Regions from separate parts of the Vagococcus carniphilus genome, predicted to be linked through region 3. Evidence: riboswitches for the same ligand, from Rfam matches in the RefSeq annotation. Region 3 holds a riboswitch; each other region holds the start of a gene.
What was found. A riboswitch is a leader RNA that binds a small molecule or an ion and turns the genes downstream of it on or off. The one in region 3 is predicted to bind cobalamin.
Positions count from the first base shown of each region.

Region 1: another riboswitch for cobalamin. It lies ahead of H9L18_RS11630 (ECF transporter S component); the one in region 3 lies ahead of H9L18_RS08235 (DUF4430 domain-containing protein).
Region 2: another riboswitch for cobalamin. It lies ahead of H9L18_RS05095 (methyltransferase domain-containing protein); the one in region 3 lies ahead of H9L18_RS08235 (DUF4430 domain-containing protein).
Region 4: another riboswitch for cobalamin. It lies ahead of H9L18_RS11725 (1-propanol dehydrogenase PduQ); the one in region 3 lies ahead of H9L18_RS08235 (DUF4430 domain-containing protein).

Region 1 is NZ_CP060720.1:2,393,278-2,397,653, reverse strand. It holds gene eutH (ethanolamine utilization protein EutH) at 1-668, shown strand, start outside; gene H9L18_RS11645 (cupin domain-containing protein) at 668-1,123, shown strand; gene eutJ (ethanolamine utilization protein EutJ) at 1,144-1,974, shown strand; gene H9L18_RS11635 (GNAT family N-acetyltransferase) at 1,999-2,460, shown strand; cobalamin riboswitch at 2,580-2,757, shown strand; gene H9L18_RS11630 (ECF transporter S component) at 2,901-3,416, shown strand; gene cobD (threonine-phosphate decarboxylase CobD) at 3,420-4,376, shown strand, end outside.
Region 2 is NZ_CP060720.1:1,017,375-1,021,750, reverse strand. It holds gene H9L18_RS05105 (aminotransferase-like domain-containing protein) at 1-564, shown strand, start outside; gene abc-f (ribosomal protection-like ABC-F family protein) at 620-2,089, opposite strand; cobalamin riboswitch at 2,472-2,646, shown strand; gene H9L18_RS05095 (methyltransferase domain-containing protein) at 2,785-3,732, shown strand; gene H9L18_RS05090 (ABC transporter substrate-binding protein) at 3,732-4,376, shown strand, end outside.
Region 3 is NZ_CP060720.1:1,674,173-1,678,548, reverse strand. It holds gene H9L18_RS08235 (DUF4430 domain-containing protein) at 1-1,690, opposite strand, end outside; cobalamin riboswitch at 1,805-1,986, opposite strand; cobalamin riboswitch at 2,027-2,212, opposite strand; gene H9L18_RS08230 (Ig-like domain-containing protein) at 2,435-4,376, opposite strand, start outside.
Region 4 is NZ_CP060720.1:2,407,799-2,412,174, forward strand. It holds gene H9L18_RS11710 (sensor histidine kinase) at 1-971, opposite strand, end outside; gene H9L18_RS11715 (ANTAR domain-containing response regulator) at 964-1,536, opposite strand; gene H9L18_RS11720 (BMC domain-containing protein) at 1,580-1,924, opposite strand; gene H9L18_RS11725 (1-propanol dehydrogenase PduQ) at 2,002-3,114, opposite strand; adenosylcobalamin (AdoCbl) riboswitch at 3,387-3,534, opposite strand; gene H9L18_RS11730 (cob(I)yrinic acid a,c-diamide adenosyltransferase) at 3,579-4,142, opposite strand; gene H9L18_RS11735 (EutP/PduV family microcompartment system protein) at 4,142-4,376, opposite strand, start outside.

The DNA.
Region 1 (4,376 bases), 720 kb from region 3:
TTACAATTCCTGTTGGGGCATTTGTTAGTGGTCTTATTGCTGGTTTTGATGTGATGATGATTGTTAAAAACTTGATTCCAATCGTAATCGTTGCTGTATTAGTTATGGTGGGATTACTGCTAGCTCCAGAAAAAATGATTAAAGGTTTTACTTACTTTGGTAAAGGTATTGTCATTGTTGCTATTATTGGTTTAATTTTAGGTGCTTTACAACAATTAGTAGGTATCACAGTTATTGAAGGAATTGCACCAGTTTCTGAAGGTATTGAAGTTGTCGGTGGTATTGCTTTAACACTTGCTGGAGCATTTGTATTGGTTGAAGTTATTACAAGAGTCTTCAAAAAACCATTATTAGGCTTAGGTAAAGTATTAGGAATTAACGAGACAGCAGCTGCTGGTTTAATTGCTACTTTAGCAAACAATATTGCTATGTTCCAAACAATGAAAGACATGGATGCACGTGGAAAAATCATTAACGTGGCATTTGCTGTATCAGCATCATTCGTATTAGGAGACCACTTAGGATTTACAGCTGGAGTGGCTAAAGAAATGATCTTCCCAATGATTGTTGGTAAATTAGTTGGAGGTATTACAGCTATTTTTGTAGCAATCTTTATTTCAAATAAAACAACTAAAAAAGAAGAAGTTGTTGCTGAGGTGAGTAAATAATGGATGAAAATCAAAAAAATATTATTGAAGATGTAGTTCGTCAAGTATTAATGGAAAAAATGTCTTCATTATCACAATTTACTAAAAATGTTGACCCAAGTGGTGTTTTATCTGTAAAATTGCCATTACTTGAAGTAGATGAAAATGATCGTTTAGATACGGGTACACCATCTGATGTGGTTTACTGTAAAGATTTAGTTACTTTAGAAGAAAGTCCTCGTTTAGGTTGTGGCCTAATGGTAATGAAAGATACAACTTTTGATTGGACTTTAGAGTATGATGAAGTAGACTATATTATAGAAGGAACATTAACTGTTATTGTTGATGGCCGTAAAATATCTGCTGGACCTGGAGAAATTTTATTTATTCCAAAAAGCAGTAGTATCCAATTCTCAGTTGAAGGAGACGCTAGATTCGTCTACGTTACCTACCCAGCTGACTGGGCATCACAATAAGAAGATTTTAGGAGGATATTATGGTTGATTTAAAAGACGTAAACAAAACATTAAAAGCATTTAATGATATTGTAAATACTAAAAAGCATAACCCATTTGATAAGAAAGGATCTTTGAAAGTAGGAGTCGATTTAGGAACGTCTTCAATCGTTTTAGCTATCCTAGATGAAGAAAATAATCCAGTATATGGAAGTTTTGAATTTGCTGAGGTTGTTCGAGATGGACTTGTAGTCAATTATATTGAGGCAGTTCAGATTGTGACTCGATTAGTTCAAGAAGCTGAAGAGGTTTTAGGTGTTGAATTAACTGAGGCAGCAACAGCAGTACCACCAGGAACTCTGGGAAACGATTATAAAGTAGTCTCTAACGTTTTAGAATCAGCAGGATTAACAGTGACAACTGTTGTTGATGAGCCATCAGCAGCAGCTTGTCTGCTTAATCTTGATAAAGGCGCAGTTATTGATGTGGGAGGCGGCACAACGGGAATTAGTATTATTGAAAATTTCAAAGCTGTTGAGACCATGGATGAACCAACAGGAGGCACACATATGTCTCTTGTTCTTGCAGGATATCATAAGGTATCTGTTAAAGAAGCGGAACTGATTAAACGAGATCGTGAACAAGAAAAGACGACTTTCATGATTATTAAACCAGTTGTTGATAAGATGGCTGATATTACAAAACAATTCTTATCAGAATATCCAGTTGAACCTTTGTTTGTTGTAGGAGGAGCTAGTTATTTTGATGAATTTGCTGCGGTTTTTTCTAAGTATTTAGGAAAAGACGTTAAACGTCCGGATTATCCACAGTTTGTTACACCTATTGGTATTGCTATAGCAAGCAAACAATAAGATAAGAGAAAAAGGTGAGCATGGATGATTTCAGAAGTAAAAAAAATTCCTGCTTCTCGATTAGAAGAATGTTTGGCGATTTTTAAAGACGACGAATTGAACAAAGCTTATAATGGTCAAGTTCTTGATTGGGTAAAAACTGGTATTAGAAAGAATGAGCTTTGGGGAGCCATCTCACAATCCGGGGAAATTATTGCTGTTATGTGGATTGAAGAGAATGGATTCTTTCACGAATACCCTTATTTAGCCTTAATTGGTGTTAAAAAAGAATATCAAGGTCAAGGGCTAGGCTCCTTTTTACTAAGAGTTTATGAAGCAATTGGTCGAAGTTTAAACAAATCAAAAATCACTTTAATGGTTGGCGATTTTAATTATCGAGCAAAAGAGTTATATGAAAGTGTTGGGTATAAAGAGATTGGAAAAGTCGAGTCTGCCTATATGCCAACAATTGCTGAATATATTATGATGAAAAAAATAGATAATTAGGTTTTTTGATTGGAGTTTGATAATAATTGAGAAAAAATTTCACAAAGTTCTAATTTATTATTGAAAAACTTGCCTAATTGTTATACCATTGATAATGTAGAAATTATTAATGTTCACATTTTAATTATTAATTTTTCAGCATTGGGGAATGAGGTGAAAAACCTCGACAGACCCATTCTACTGTAAAGCGGACATACTTCTTGTTATACCACTGTTAAAACTGTAATTGTTTTGGGAAGGTAAGAAGATATGGGTGATGCTAAGTCAGGATATCCAAGCTGAAAAGAAAAAATGATTCTATCGGGAAATTGTTTTTTGTTATCAGCTAGTTTTATATTAAAACTTATTCTTGCTGGTTTAACCATACAAAAACACAAAACATCAATCGATTGAATGATGGTTTGTGTTTTTTTTAATTTATTAAAAAAGGAGTAAGAAAAATGACAACAAAAACAAGAAAATTAACAATCGTAGCACTAATGATCGCACTTAGTATTCTAGGAGGAAACATTAAGATACTTGGATCGATTGCCCTGGACTCATTTCCTGCATTTTTATCAACTATTATTTTAGGTCCTGCGATGGGGATGGTAGTAGCTTTCTTTGGACACATGTTTTCTGCACTTTTTGCTGGCTTTCCAAGCACACTACCTGTCCATTTGATTATAGCAACCTTAATGATGGTTTGTATGTTTGTATACGGTTACATAAGGAACAAATGGAGCGACAGACCGGTACTATCAAAAGTCGCTTCGATTATAGCGGCATATCTAATTAATGTTCCTTTAGATTTACTAATCCTTTACCCAATTTTGAAACAATTGGTTTTCGTTTTGTTTGTACCGTTGACTATAGCAACATTAGTTAACTTATTTTTAACAGAAATTGTTTATGCTGTTTTACCAGAAAAAATCAAAAATTTTTCTATTGTTCAAAACAGTGGTAAGGGGAATTAAGTTATGGCAGGACTTCATGGGGGAAACATTAAAGAAATAGCTGAAATCTATCATTTATCTGAAAAGTCAATTATTGATTTTAGCGCCAACATTAATCCGTTAGGGTTATCAGAGAACTTATTAAAAGTGTTGAAAGAAAATACAGATCAAATTCTACATTATCCAGATTTAAGATACACAGAATTAAAAAAAGAAATTGCTAACTATCATTCATTAACGCCAGAGAATATTTTTTTAGGAAATGGAGCAGCTGAAGTTATCTATTCTTTGGCTAATATTTTAAAAAGTCAGCAGCTTCTAGTGTTGGCTCCAACTTTTTCAGAATACGAAGATGCATTTGCTCACCAAAAAACAAATATTGTGTATTTTAAAACAAAAGACAATGATTTTAAAGTAAATACAACTGATTTAATGATAAAAATCCAAGAAGAAAAGGTAGATACACTTTGTATATGTAATCCTAATAATCCTACTGGTACGATAATTGAAAAAGAAGAAATGATCAAACTTGCAAAATTTTGTCAAAACAATCAGATTTATTTGATTATAGATGAAGCTTTTATGGATTTTGTGGATGAAAAAGAATCTCTAACAACTGAGTTGAGAGGAAATGAGTATTTAGTTATTTTACGCTCATTAACAAAAATATTTGCCATTCCAGGTCTTCGGTTAGGCTATCTATTAACGGATAATTCTCATATGATGGATGACTTAGAAAGTAATGCTATTCCTTGGCGAATTAATTGCTTTGCTGATATGGCTGGTAGAGAGTCACTTAAAGATAAACAATATTTAGCTGAAACATTGAGCTATGTAGAAAAGGAACGCTTGTTTTTAGAGTCTTCATTAACTAAATTTACCGAATTAAAACTAGTTAAAAGTTCAGCCAATTTTATCTTTTTTGAATATCTATCAACTGTGGATTTACAAAAAGCATTGATAGAAATGAATATTTTAATT
Region 2 (4,376 bases), 660 kb from region 3:
GTAACAGACTCTACTAATCAACCTCTTCATTTTTATGATACGTCAGAGCATGTTATTTATTTAAAGAGTTTTTCTAAAATTATGTTTCCAGGATTAAGAATTGGTGCTTGCCTTTTACCAAGTCAATTGGTTTCTTCTTTTCAACAATACAGAGCGCTCCTTGAAATAGACAGTGCTATGTTTTCTCAAGCAGCTTTAAATCTTTATATAAAGTCGGGCTTATTTGATCAACACATCAAACAAACACAACTTTTACAAGAAAAGAGAAATCAAGCATTCATTCAAGCATCACAAAATTATCGAGATCTAAAACTTTTTAATACAGATAATTTTAAATCTAGCAAAGCATTTTTAACATTACCTTCTATTATTAGTCCTTCTTCTTTTGAAAAAGAGTTAATAAACCAACAAATAAAATTGGATGATATGAACCGTCATTTTTTAAATAATACGTCAAATAAACAAAACGTCTATGGACTTGAATTATTTAACGTCAATACGGAACAAATTGAAACAGGCCTTGCTAAAATTGTTGATGTCTATGAATCTATTCAAAATAAATAGATGACACAAAAATGAGGCTGACGTGCTTGTCAGCCTCTGTACTATTTAGTAGCTTTTAATTATTGATTCTAACTATTTTTTTATTTGAAATTTCATAGACAACCTCTGCCGTATTTTGAATAAAGGTCTTATCGTGAGAGGTGAAGAGTACTGTTCCTGGATAACTTTGGATCAAACTTTCTAAAGCTTCTATTGTTCTTAAGTCTACAAAATTGGTTGGTTCATCTAAAATTAAAATATTAGAAGGCCTAAGCATTGTCAAAGCTAGAGAAACTCTCGTCCGTTCTCCTCCACTTAAAACATTGTAGCGTTTAGTCAATTCATTTTGAGTAAACCCAATTTTGTGTAGAATACTTCGAACAACTGCTTCTTTATAATCTGTTTGATTCATCAAGTAAGTAATGACTGATTCATTATGATTCAATTGATAAGCTAGTTGCTCATAGACTGAAATGAACGCTTTAGATGAAACGGATATTCCTTCTTTTGCTTCTAAAATCGCGTCAAGAAAAGTTGTTTTTCCTGATCCGTTCTCCCCAACAATAGCAATTTTTTTACCCTTTTCAAATTGAAAATCTACATCTTCAACTAATACTTTATTCTCATTTACTAGAGTTACTTTATCACCTTTGATTGGAAAATCATTATGAAGCATCTCAAATTTAGTTTTTGGAAAACTAATATGCTTTTCATTTCCCTCACTTGTCACCACTTCTAAACCAGATAATCTTTTTTCTAATGTTTTCACATTTTTTTGAATACTTTTTTGAACCGTATCTTTTTGTTTCGATGAGGACAATCGACTTGGTTTAATCTGTTTCTTTGTATTTTTCTTCCTATTTTGAGTCAGTTTATCAACTTGCTGTTTGCTTTTTTCGATAGATTTTTCTAAACTTTTCTTCTGATTTTCGTAATTTTCATAAGTCTTTTTCTTTTCCATCACTTCTAAATCTTTTTGACGACGATAGTCTTCAAAGTTTCCGCTATATTCTTTTACTTTACCATCCGATATTTCCCAAATCTTAGTCGCTAATTCATTTAAAAAATAGCGATCATGACTGACAAATAATAGTGTTCCATAAAAAAATCGTAATTCTTCTATTAAATAGGAAATACTTCTTTGATCTAAGTGAGTCGTAGGTTCATCTAAAATCAAGCCTTCTTTATATTCGGATAAGATATAAGCTAGATTATATTTGGCTTTTTCTCCTCCGCTCATTTTTTCAATAGAATAATCTGGCACAGAAAATCGACTTAATATCTCTTCATTCACTTCACCATTCATTGGCTTTTCTGTGTGATTTAACTGATCAAAATAAGAAAATTCAATTTGAGAGTTAACACTACCTTTTCCTTCAGGCAATCTTCCCTCAATAGCTTTTAATAAAGTAGATTTCCCTTCACCATTATTTCCGATAATACCTATTCTTTCATGTTGATAAACCATCAGTTTTTCAATTTCTAGTACGGTTTTCGTACCATAAACTACATTTAAATCTTCAATTGTTAATACTAATTCTTTCATTATTACGTTCTCCATTCGAGTCTAACGCAGTAAAAAAGAACACAAAAAAGAGACAGCCGTAGCGTGCCTCTTCACATTTTAGATAGATAAAAATAAACATGTATCCTTAAAAAATGCCACATTGCTAGACTTTTACATTATTTGATTGATTTGTTAGTCTTGAAAACGCAATTCGAATTCTTCCAGGCATGTCTATTCCTCCTTGATAAATTATTAACTAAATCATAGCATAAATTACTTAAAATTCAAGAATTATTAAATATTCACTAAGTTTAATCTAAAAAAAAAAAGTTTGTTATCTTTTTTATTATATAAATAAGGTCTTTTTCAACTATTTATGGCAGTGTAATAACAATTCTCAATTAACTCTTGCAGAGTTATTCTGATTTTGTTACTATAATCACGTGATAGTATATGTGAAAAATGGGAATGAGGTGAGAACCCTCGACAGCCCCTTTCTTCTGTATAACGGACGAAATCTCAAGAGCCATCGAAAGAGAAGGCGAGAAAGTAGAATGAAGTTGAGTCAGAATACCTTTTTTACATAACCTTCAGATAATTCGATTGGGGAATTGTCTTGTTTAAAGATCCGTATATACTGGTTTCTTTTCACAAGGCATTCTAATAACTAGAATGTCTTTTTTTTGTCTGAATCTATCTAAAAACCAATTACGAAAGAAAGGAGTTTACAGTAGATGCGTAAATATTTTTGTGATACTTGTCACTTTATTTATGATGAAAAAGAAGGCGATTGTAAAAACGGTGTACCTCCTGAGACACCTCTTAATGAATTGTGTGACTCTTTGTGTAACCGTTGTCAAATGAGAGATTTGAGCCGATACCATGTGATGTTTCCTGAATATAGAAACTTAGAAGCAAATTATTATTTTGCCTTTTCAGGTAAATGGCACATTGATTTCTTTTTATCTTATTTAAAGCAATCAGGAATAGATTCACCTAGCATTCTTGAGATTGGTTCTGGCTTAGGAAGAGCCGCTTATCCTTTAGTATCCCAAGGTTTTCAAGTAACTAGTGTTGAAAGAAGTAGTGATTTTGTTTCACTACTACAAAAACAAAAATGGTGTGAAACATCTGCCTTCGAACTAATAGAAGGAGACATTTTTTCTTTATCACTAGAGAAAAAATTTGATGTCATCTTACTAACCGATTCAACCTATCAAGAATTAATTTATCAAAGAAATGAAATCGAATGTCTAGCCATGCTTTCATCTCTTTTGACACCAAATGGATTCTTATGGATTGAAACAATGACAGCAACTAAATCGCATCAAACATTGAGAAAAAAAGATCTTGATTTAAGAAGAGAAATCATCTTAGAAAGTACTATTTCAGTTTCACAACAATATTTTACCTATCATCATGTATTTGAGTTATTCCGTGATGGTGTTTCAAAAGAAAGAAGTATGGTAAGTCGAACACTTCCAACCGTTTCTCTTGAATCAATGCTTAGCCATCTACCAAAATCATTGGAGTTTAAAGATGCCTTAACTTTTCCAAAGGAAGGAAAAATTAAAACAGATCATCCTCTGCAAAATTGGACAGACGGCGGTTATCCATTAGCGACTTCAAATCCATTAGTAAAAAAAGAAATTATTATTTTAAAAAACAAAGGAGATTTATAATGAAAAAGAAATTATTAGGCATGTTAGCAGTAACTGCACTTATCTTTACTGGGTGTGGAGCAAATGATTCAAAAACTGAATCAACGAAAGAATCATCAAAAGGTAACAGTGAATCAACTGTTATTACGACTTACAACTACGAAAAAAAACCAGTAGAACAAACTTTTAAAAAAGTTCCTGAAAAAGTTGTTGCTGTATATCAAAGCCCAATCGAAATTATGTTAGCTTTAGGTTTAGAAGATAAAATGGTTGCTGCGTCTCAATTAGATACAGATGTTAAACCAGAATTCAAAGATGCTTTCAAAAAAGTTAAATATTATGATAAAGCACCTAGTAAAGAAGAAGTATTAAGCTTGAATCCTGATTTTATTTTTAGTTGGTATTCTTATTTTGGTCCAGATACTCTAGGTGATATTGATTTCTGGATGGATCGTGATACTAATACTTACATGTCTCAAAATAGTGGTGTTAAAACTCCTAACACTTTAGAAAATGAATATGAAGATATTTTAAACATTGGTAAAATTTTCGATGTTGAAGATAAAGCTCAAAAAATGGTCGATGACATGAAATCAGAAATTGACAAAGCGATTAAATTTGCTGAAGGTAAAGAAAAAGTGACTGCTGTTATTTTCGAAGTTAAT
Region 3 (4,376 bases):
CAATTTTTAATAACTCGGAATTTGAAGATCCCCAGCTAACTTCTCCCCATCTCTTATTATCAATATATTTTGGTAATAAGAGATTTTTATCAAATTTTTCAGTAGATTCATTATCTCCTTTGATACTTTCAAGAGATAGTTGATCAAGAATCTCTTCTTGAGTAATTTTTTCTAGTTTATCTCTATTCCAATGAATAACAGCATTTGATTTTGGGGCAAATTCAACAACTGCTCCATCTTTAGTTAATTCATATACAACAGCAACACTTCTAAATCTCATTCCATCAGATTCATTAGGATTTTTGTAGTAATAGTGAACTGTTCCATCTTTGGCAATATATTCTTCATTTGATGTACTTTTTACACTAACTTTTATGTCTGGAAAACCTTTATCTAAAAAACCTTTTTCAACCATAGCGTTTATGTTAGTATCTTGTCCAAAAACAGGAGTATATTTAAAGTAGCTGGTATTTAAAGCTAAAATTGCTTTATTCAGATATTCTTCAGCTTTTTTTACTTTCTCCTCATCAATAGGTTCTTCTTTTGAACGATTTAATTGTGAAGTTAATTTAACAGAACCATCTTTAGCTAAGTTAAATTTAGCAGACTCAGGAATAGAAACTTGGAAATCAGAACCATCAAATTCATTGATTTGAGTAGTTGCTTCTTCAGTATCGAAATTCTCTTTTAACCCATCAAAATTATTATTAGAATTAAAATACTTATCCTTTTCTAAAGGATCTTTTGAATTAATTAAGCTATCAATTGCTGTAGGTTGTTCTGCGGAAACTGTCCCAAAATTTATTGAATTGATAAATACATCTTTAATGTCAGCATTACTAGCTGCGGTATTATTATAAAATCCAATAAGCCCAGCGATTCTAGCAAACTTACTATTTGACGTCACTTTACCATAATTGATGTTATTAGCAATAGTTGAAGAACTTTTTGAATCCCAAGTACCAACAAGTCCACCTACTCTTGTTTGTTTAGAGAGATTTGTTCCTAAAACATTACCATAGTTTATATTCCCAATAATATCTCCCGAATTATTTGTTCCGGTAATTCCACCAATATGTTGAGTAGTTGACGTATTAGATTGACCATTTACTTCTCCTGAAAACTCAGTGTTTTTGATAATGCCACCAAGTGTATTTTGTCCAGCAATTCCTCCCATACTTTTTGTATTAGTAGAAGAAACGTTTACTGAACTAGAAACGTTGTCAATAACTCCATTTTCAGCATTCCACGGGGTCACAGAACCAGTTCCGTTACCACTTATTGTGCTAATACTTCCATCAATAGAAAAATTAGCGATTGTGCCTTCATTCTTTCCAAAAAAACCTTGCCAGCCAGTAGCGTCTTCTATTTTAAAACCTTTAATTTCAAAGTTATTTCCATTGAAATTACCTTTAAAACTACTTGATCCAATAGGACTCCAATCTTTATTTTCTAAATCTATATCTTTCGTTAATACAGCATCTAGCGTTTTGCCTGAATTAACCTCTTTAGCAAACCATGCTAATTCTTCAGCACTACCAATTTGATAGACGTCACCAACTTGTATAGGTTCTTTAACGTCATCTACTCCATCCCAAGCAAATGCTCCTGTTCCCCCTAATAATAAAGCTGATGAACATACCAATAAACTTAATGATAATTTTGTTTTTTTCTTAAAATTAATTTTCAATTATATTCCTCCCTTATTCTGATAAAACAACTACTTTTTATTCCCTCCCCAATAAAAAAACACCTCAAAAAAGGTGTTTTGTCGTTAATTGAAAATTTACACCCATAGATAATTTTCACGTTCTATTAAAAAACAGATATCCTGACTCAATTTCATCCTTGATCAAGCCTTCCCAATTTCTCAGTGGCATATATGATCTCGTCAATTTTACAGTAGCTAGGGGCTGTAAAGGATTTTCACCTTTTTCTCTGTTTATGTTAAAAAATAAAAAAAGCACCCTAAAAAAGGGTGCTTTGGTACACAGAAATAAAAAAAGACTTCTCACCCTCAGATATCTTTTTGTTAAAAAATAAAGCAGATATTCTGGCTCAACTTCATCCTCATTCAAACCTTCCCAAACATAAAAATGTTCAGTGGTATCCATGAATTCGTCCGTCTCACAGTAGCTAGGGGCTGCAAAGGGGTTACACCTTTTTCCCTGTCTTTATTTTCAGTAAATTAACATTATTATATAGTAAACGTTTCCTCAAAACAATAAAATTGCTCCATTTAATACCTTATACAGTGGTTTTTTGAACCTATTTTGAATTGGATCAATATCTAATACAGCAAAAAAATGTTTCGAACTAATTAAAATATCCTCTGATTTTATGCCATGACAAAAAATGCAACTATTCATTGGAAAATCCCTCATTTCTATTTATAAAAAAAGACTGAGACCTAAGCCTCAATCTTTATAATTAATTATTTTACAGCATTTTTATTAACATAACCATGCCACTTGCCATTATTGTCATACAATGAATAGTAAGTATCTCCATTGTAATGACTGTATCTACCTTTAGCTGTAAATTTTTTGCCCATCATATTAGTTGTTGAGCTACGTTTTTTCCAGTTAAAGTTAGACCAAGTGTTATAACCTTTTTTATTAATTGTTACCTTACGGCCATCTTTAATGTAGGCACCTTGTTTACCGTCTGCTATTTTAGTAGCGTTAGCATTGATATACCCTTGCCACTTGCCTTTACTGTCATATAAAGATAAGTAAGTAGAACCGTTAAAGTGTTTATATCTTCCACGAGCTTGGAATGTTTGGTTTAAAATATTTTTACTCATTCCACGTTTTTTCCAATTAAAGTTAGACCAAGTTTCATAGTTGCTCTTTGAAATTGTTACAAAACGGCCGTCGCTGATATAAGCGCCTTGCTTACCATCTCCAACTTTTACGGCATCCGTATTGATATAACCGAACCATTTACCTTTGTTGTCATATAATGATAGATATGTACCACCATTAAAGTGTTTATATTTTCCGCGAGCTTGGAATGTTTCATTTAACAAGTTAGAACTTGTGTCGCGTTTCTTCCAACCAAAGTTAGACCAAGTACTGTAACCTTTTTTATTAATTGTTACAAAACGGCCATCACTGATATAAGCACCTTGTTTACCATCTCCAGCTTTTACAGCTGATTCATTAATATACCCATGCCAGTTACCTTTACTATCAAATAAAGATAAGTATGTAGCACCATTTTTATGGTTGTACTTACCTCTTGCTTCGTAAGTTTCACCTACAAGTTTGTCTGTGTTATTACGTTTTTTCCAATTAAAATTAGACCAAGTATTATAACCTTTTTTAGTGATTGTTACATAGCGACCATCTTTAATATAAGCGCCCTGTGGATTCTTTTCACCATCTGTTAATTCTTTTTCAGTTTTAACAGTATCTAATTTAGCTTTAGTGTCTTTAACGATAGCATCAACACCAGCTTTGTCAGCTGCTTTATCAACGTTACCATTAGCGTCTTTAAGAATAGCGTTAATTTCATCTTGTTGTGCTTTACGGTAATCTTTAAGATCTTTGTACTCAGCTAAAGATTTTTTAGAAGTGTCTTTATGTGCTTGTAATTCTTTAGCAGCAGCTTCTTTTTCAGCGTCTGTTAATTCTTTATCCGTTTTAACAGCATCTAATTTAGTTTTAGTCTCTTTAACGATAACATTAACACCAGCTTTGTCAGTTGCTTTATCGATTTTACCATTAGCATCTTTAAGAATAGCATTAATTTCATCTTGTTGTGCTTTACGGTAACCTTTAAGATCTTTGTACTCAGCTAAAGATTTTTTAGAAGCGTCTTTATGTGCTTGTAGTTCTTTAGAAGCAGCTTCTTTTTCAGCGTCTGTTAATTCTTTATCAGTTTTAACTGCATCTAATTTAGCTTTAGTATCTTTAACGATAACATCAACACCAGCTTTGTCAGTTGCTTTATCGATTTTACCATTAGCATCTTTAAGAATAGCATTAATTTCATCTTGTTGTGCTTTACGGTAATCTTTAATATTTTTGTACTCAGCTAAAGATTTTTTAGAAGCGTCTTTATGTGCTTGTAATTCTTTAGCAATTTTTTCTTCTTCTAAAGATTTGTTAAAATCAGTTACTGCTTGATTAATCTCTAGTTGAGGAATGATTGTATTTTGAACTTTAGTGTGTAAGGCGTCATATGATCTCTTGATTGTATCATTTTTCAATAAATCAGCTTTATCATCACGAGCATTAAAGTTAGCTAGAGTTGTTAAAGCTTCATCTTTATTAGAAACTGTAATTTTATTTCCATTGCCGTCAAAATTTGTTCCAGTTAAATCTTCTCCATAAACAAGAGTAAATTGAACACGAATAACTTCATTTGGT
Region 4 (4,376 bases), 730 kb from region 3:
GTTGCTGAGATTGCTAAAATTCTATTTTCACTTTCTCTCAACAATTTAACGACTTCTTGATTACTTGACCTTCTTGATTGTATTCTCAGTAAAGAAACAATACTTTGAAGATTATTTTTTACACGATGATGAATTTCTTTGATTGCCACCGATTTTTCTACAATCTCAACTTCACGATTATAAATTTCGGTTTTATCATGCAGAATCATAGTAAACATGCCAGTTTTTTTATCAAAGAAACGTTTCATTTGAAAGTGAGAACTTCCAAATACTATTTCTTTTTTACTAACATTTTTCCATTTTTCTGTATCTTTTAAATAAATCAATTGTTCAAATGTTGTTGTGTCTAATGAAAGATTGTCATAGTGAAGACCAATTATTTTTTCAATATAACCAAAATGGAAATAGTAACTATTTGCCACATCGTTATTCATAATCAAGTAACCATCTTCATCAAATATTAAAATCGCTTCATCAAGATTATCCATCAATGTACTATAGAACAATGAAGTTGTATCAACAACTTTCATGTTATTCGCAGCAACATTGTTTGATCCTTCGCTTCTAATTTCTTTTACTGGAAATTCCACAATTAATACTCCAATTGTTTTTTGATTATTTCGTAACGGAAAAACTTTTTGCCTAATCCACTGGTTCTCTTGCGTCTTTGCAAGAAGCCCTTCAGTAATTAGAGCTGTTTCAAACGTTCGATAAACACCTGGTTCATTCAATCGTTTAGCAATTTTTCCTACTACATTATCTTTATAAATGGAGTCATTATCTTTTGGTGGACGATGGTAAACAACAACTGCTTCATCTGTTACATCAGATAAGATATCAATAAAAACATCTTCTTCTTGATACCGATTTGTTTCTTCGATTTTTCTAGCTTCTTTTATCAGCTCATCAATATCAGAATCACTTAAACTTGAATACTTATGGCTTAACTCGTAAATATTCTTATCAATCATTAGCCATCACTAGCATTTCTGCTACATCAATCATCGGACAACGTTTATCCATACTTAATTTTCGAATTTGCTTGTAAGCAGCTTCTTCATCAATCGATTGATTCGCCATTAAAATTCCTTTGGCCTTTTCAATCACTTTTCGCTGCTCTAATTTTTCGGATAATTTATCTACATTTTTTTCGAGTTTACTAACTTCTTTTCCCTTAGTGATTGCGACTTCCACCATAGGAATAAAAGATTTTTCATCTAAAGGTTTGACTAAGTACCCTGAAGCTCCAAAGCCCATTGCTTTTTCACGATGATTAACATCGCTATATGCTGTAAGCATTAATATTGAATTAGCTAATTTTTCTGACATAATTTTTTTACCGGCATTCAAACCATCTAATAATGGCATTTGAATGTCCATAATAACTAAATCTGGTTGATGTTTTTTAGCTAGTTCAATTGCTTCAAAACCATCTGCAGCTTCGCCAACTACATCATAATTTTCCAATTCTAGCATATCTCTCAAGTCAACTCTTGTAAGAGGTTCATCATCCACAATGATAATTTTTCCTTTCACGAGCCTCACTCCCACCTTTTTTAATTTCACTTTTTCAAAACGTCTATGTTTTGGTAACTTTAGTGATAGAAAAACCTAACGTTTCTTCTAAAAACCGAAGAACAGCTATAAATGCTTCTTCCATTGCTGATAAATCTCCTGTTAAAACCACTGTTCCACTAAATCGGTCAACAAAGCCTACTTCAACATCACCGGCTTTAAGAGCTGTATCAACAGCAATAATAGTTGCTTCACTAGGTGTAATGGTTAGAATCCCTATAGCACTCTGTCCATCATTGATAATACCTAATTTATCGTAGCTATCTTGATTAGGATTAGCTAAAATGTGGGCCATCGTGACTTGTTTTCCTGGAACATATTCTTGGATTAATCGTTGTTTCTCTTCCAAGCTGCTCCCCCTTTCACTCACTCAATTTAATAGAACTTAATGTTCTACCTCAATTATAGCGTAAAAACTAATCTAGTTTAAAATAATTTTGAAACAATTTGTCTAACATCTTCTTTAGTAGGTGTTTTTGGATTAGTTTTAGTTGTTGGATCTAATAATGCTTCCTCACTAATTGTTGCTAAATGAGGAGTTACATCATCTTTTGTAAATCCAGCATCTATAAAGTTAGCTGGCATATTTAACTTCGCTCTTAATTCAGTGATGCGATTAACTAAACTTCTAACTGCCACTTTACCTTTAGAGTTAGATAAACCTTGTTTTCTAGCTAACGTTGCGTATCTTTCTAGAGCTCTTTGATTCTCATTACTATTATATTGTACGATAGATGGTAACAAGATACCATTAATTCGACCATGTGCTAAATGTAATTTACCACCTACAGTATGTGCAATTCCGTGACATAAACCAAGAGAAACTTGATTAAATGCAAGACCTGCTAGACATGAAGCATAATGAACTTTTTCTCTTGCTTCGCTATCTTTTCCATCAACATAGGCTCTTTCTAAATACTCAAAGATTAACTCCACAGCTTTTTCTGCTAAAGCATCAGAGAAGTCAGTTGCTTCTGTTGATACATAAGCTTCAAGGGCATGTGTTAAAACATCCATACCAGTATCAGCTGTAATAGTTGGAGGTACTGTTTCAACAAGACGTGAATCTAAAATAGCAATATCTGGTTGTAACAAGTCATCCACTAATGGATATTTTAAATTTTCTTTTTTATTTGTGATAACTGAAAAGTCTGTTACTTCTGAACCAGTACCACTTGTTGTTGGAATGATAACTAAAGTTACTTCTTTAATAATATCTAATTTCATTCCCATTAATTTAATCGCTTTGGCTGCGTCAATCGCAGAACCTCCACCAAGAGCAACCATAACACTTGGATTAAACTTGCTTAGCTCTTCTACTCCACTAACAACGTTTTCAATTGTTGGATCAGGAACGATGTCCGTGAAGATAGCGTGTTCGTTTGAATCGTTTATGTTACTTGTTACGAAATTAATCATGCCTGATTCAACCATGAAATTATCAGTAACAACACATATACGTTCGTTTTGAAAATCGTTTAATTTTGTTAAAGCATCTGTACCAATATAAATATCTGTACCGAATTTTACTTGCTTCATTTTTCCACCTCCGATAATAAAAAAAGCCACCAAAAAAAATTCCTTAAATAAGGATTCATTCGGTAGCGTCATTGCCAACTATTATATTTTAGAAAACAAAAAAGGCAAGGACAGCACCCCTTTGTGCTACAACCTACCAGAAGTAAGTATCTCCATTTGCCATTTGTTTTATCAAAACACAAATCGTTGTGTTTATTCAGTATCCAATTATGGTGATTACTGTTAAATAAAACAATAGGTTAAATGTTAGAACTTCTTACTGTATTTATTCTCTAACTACCACTGTTTTGCCTCGAAACAGTAATTACCATGTCGTTAATTATTAGAAAGACCTGACTTAAAGCTTACGCTTATTACAGTGGCGGGACCGTCTTGGAATTTCACCAAAGTTCCATCTAAAAAATAACATTTCTCAATCTATAGCCCGATTCTATCATACTTATTTTTTTATTTCAATGTTTTTTTTAATCATTGTAAAAAACTTGGCTATTTCTTCTGTAGCTTACATCCATTCTGTTTTCTCGATAGTTAACTAATCTTGCAGCAGCAAAGAAATAATCAGATAATCGATTTAAAAATTTTAAAACTTCAGGATTGATTTCGCCTTCTAAACTCGCTGCTACAACAATTCGTTCAGCTCTTCTTGCGATTGTTCTTGCAAAATGAAGTTCACTTGCAACTGGATCTCCACCAGGGATAATAAATTCAGTAATTGGTGGTGGTGAAGCTAAGTATTTATCAATACAACTTTCTAACCACTCAATAGATTCTGCACTTGTTCGATATCCTTTTGTGCTATTTGGTGTCGCCATATCAGTTCCACAATCAAATAGAATTTGTTGAATTTCACCTAAATCTTTTTTGACATCAATGCTACTTTTCATATGACTAACAATAATCCCAATAAAAGAATTTAATTCATCAATTGTTCCGTATGCTTCCACACGGTTAGAACATTTCTTTACTTTTTCGCCACCAATAATACTAGTTTCACCTTTATCTCCTGTTTTAGTATAAATCTTTGCCATTATTCATCCTCCTCTTTTCCTAAAAATTTAAGCAATTCTTCTATTCCTTTATCATCATAAGAAGACACATGAAAAATCTCTCTTGCTCCAGCATTTTTTAATGCATGTGCCGCACGATTAACCTCTTCTTCACTGTTTGCTTTATCAATTTTCGTTACAACACCAATAACGGGTTTTGAAAACATGGAAGCAAATGCTGGTGGAAATGTATTAAATGACTCATCAACACTTTGA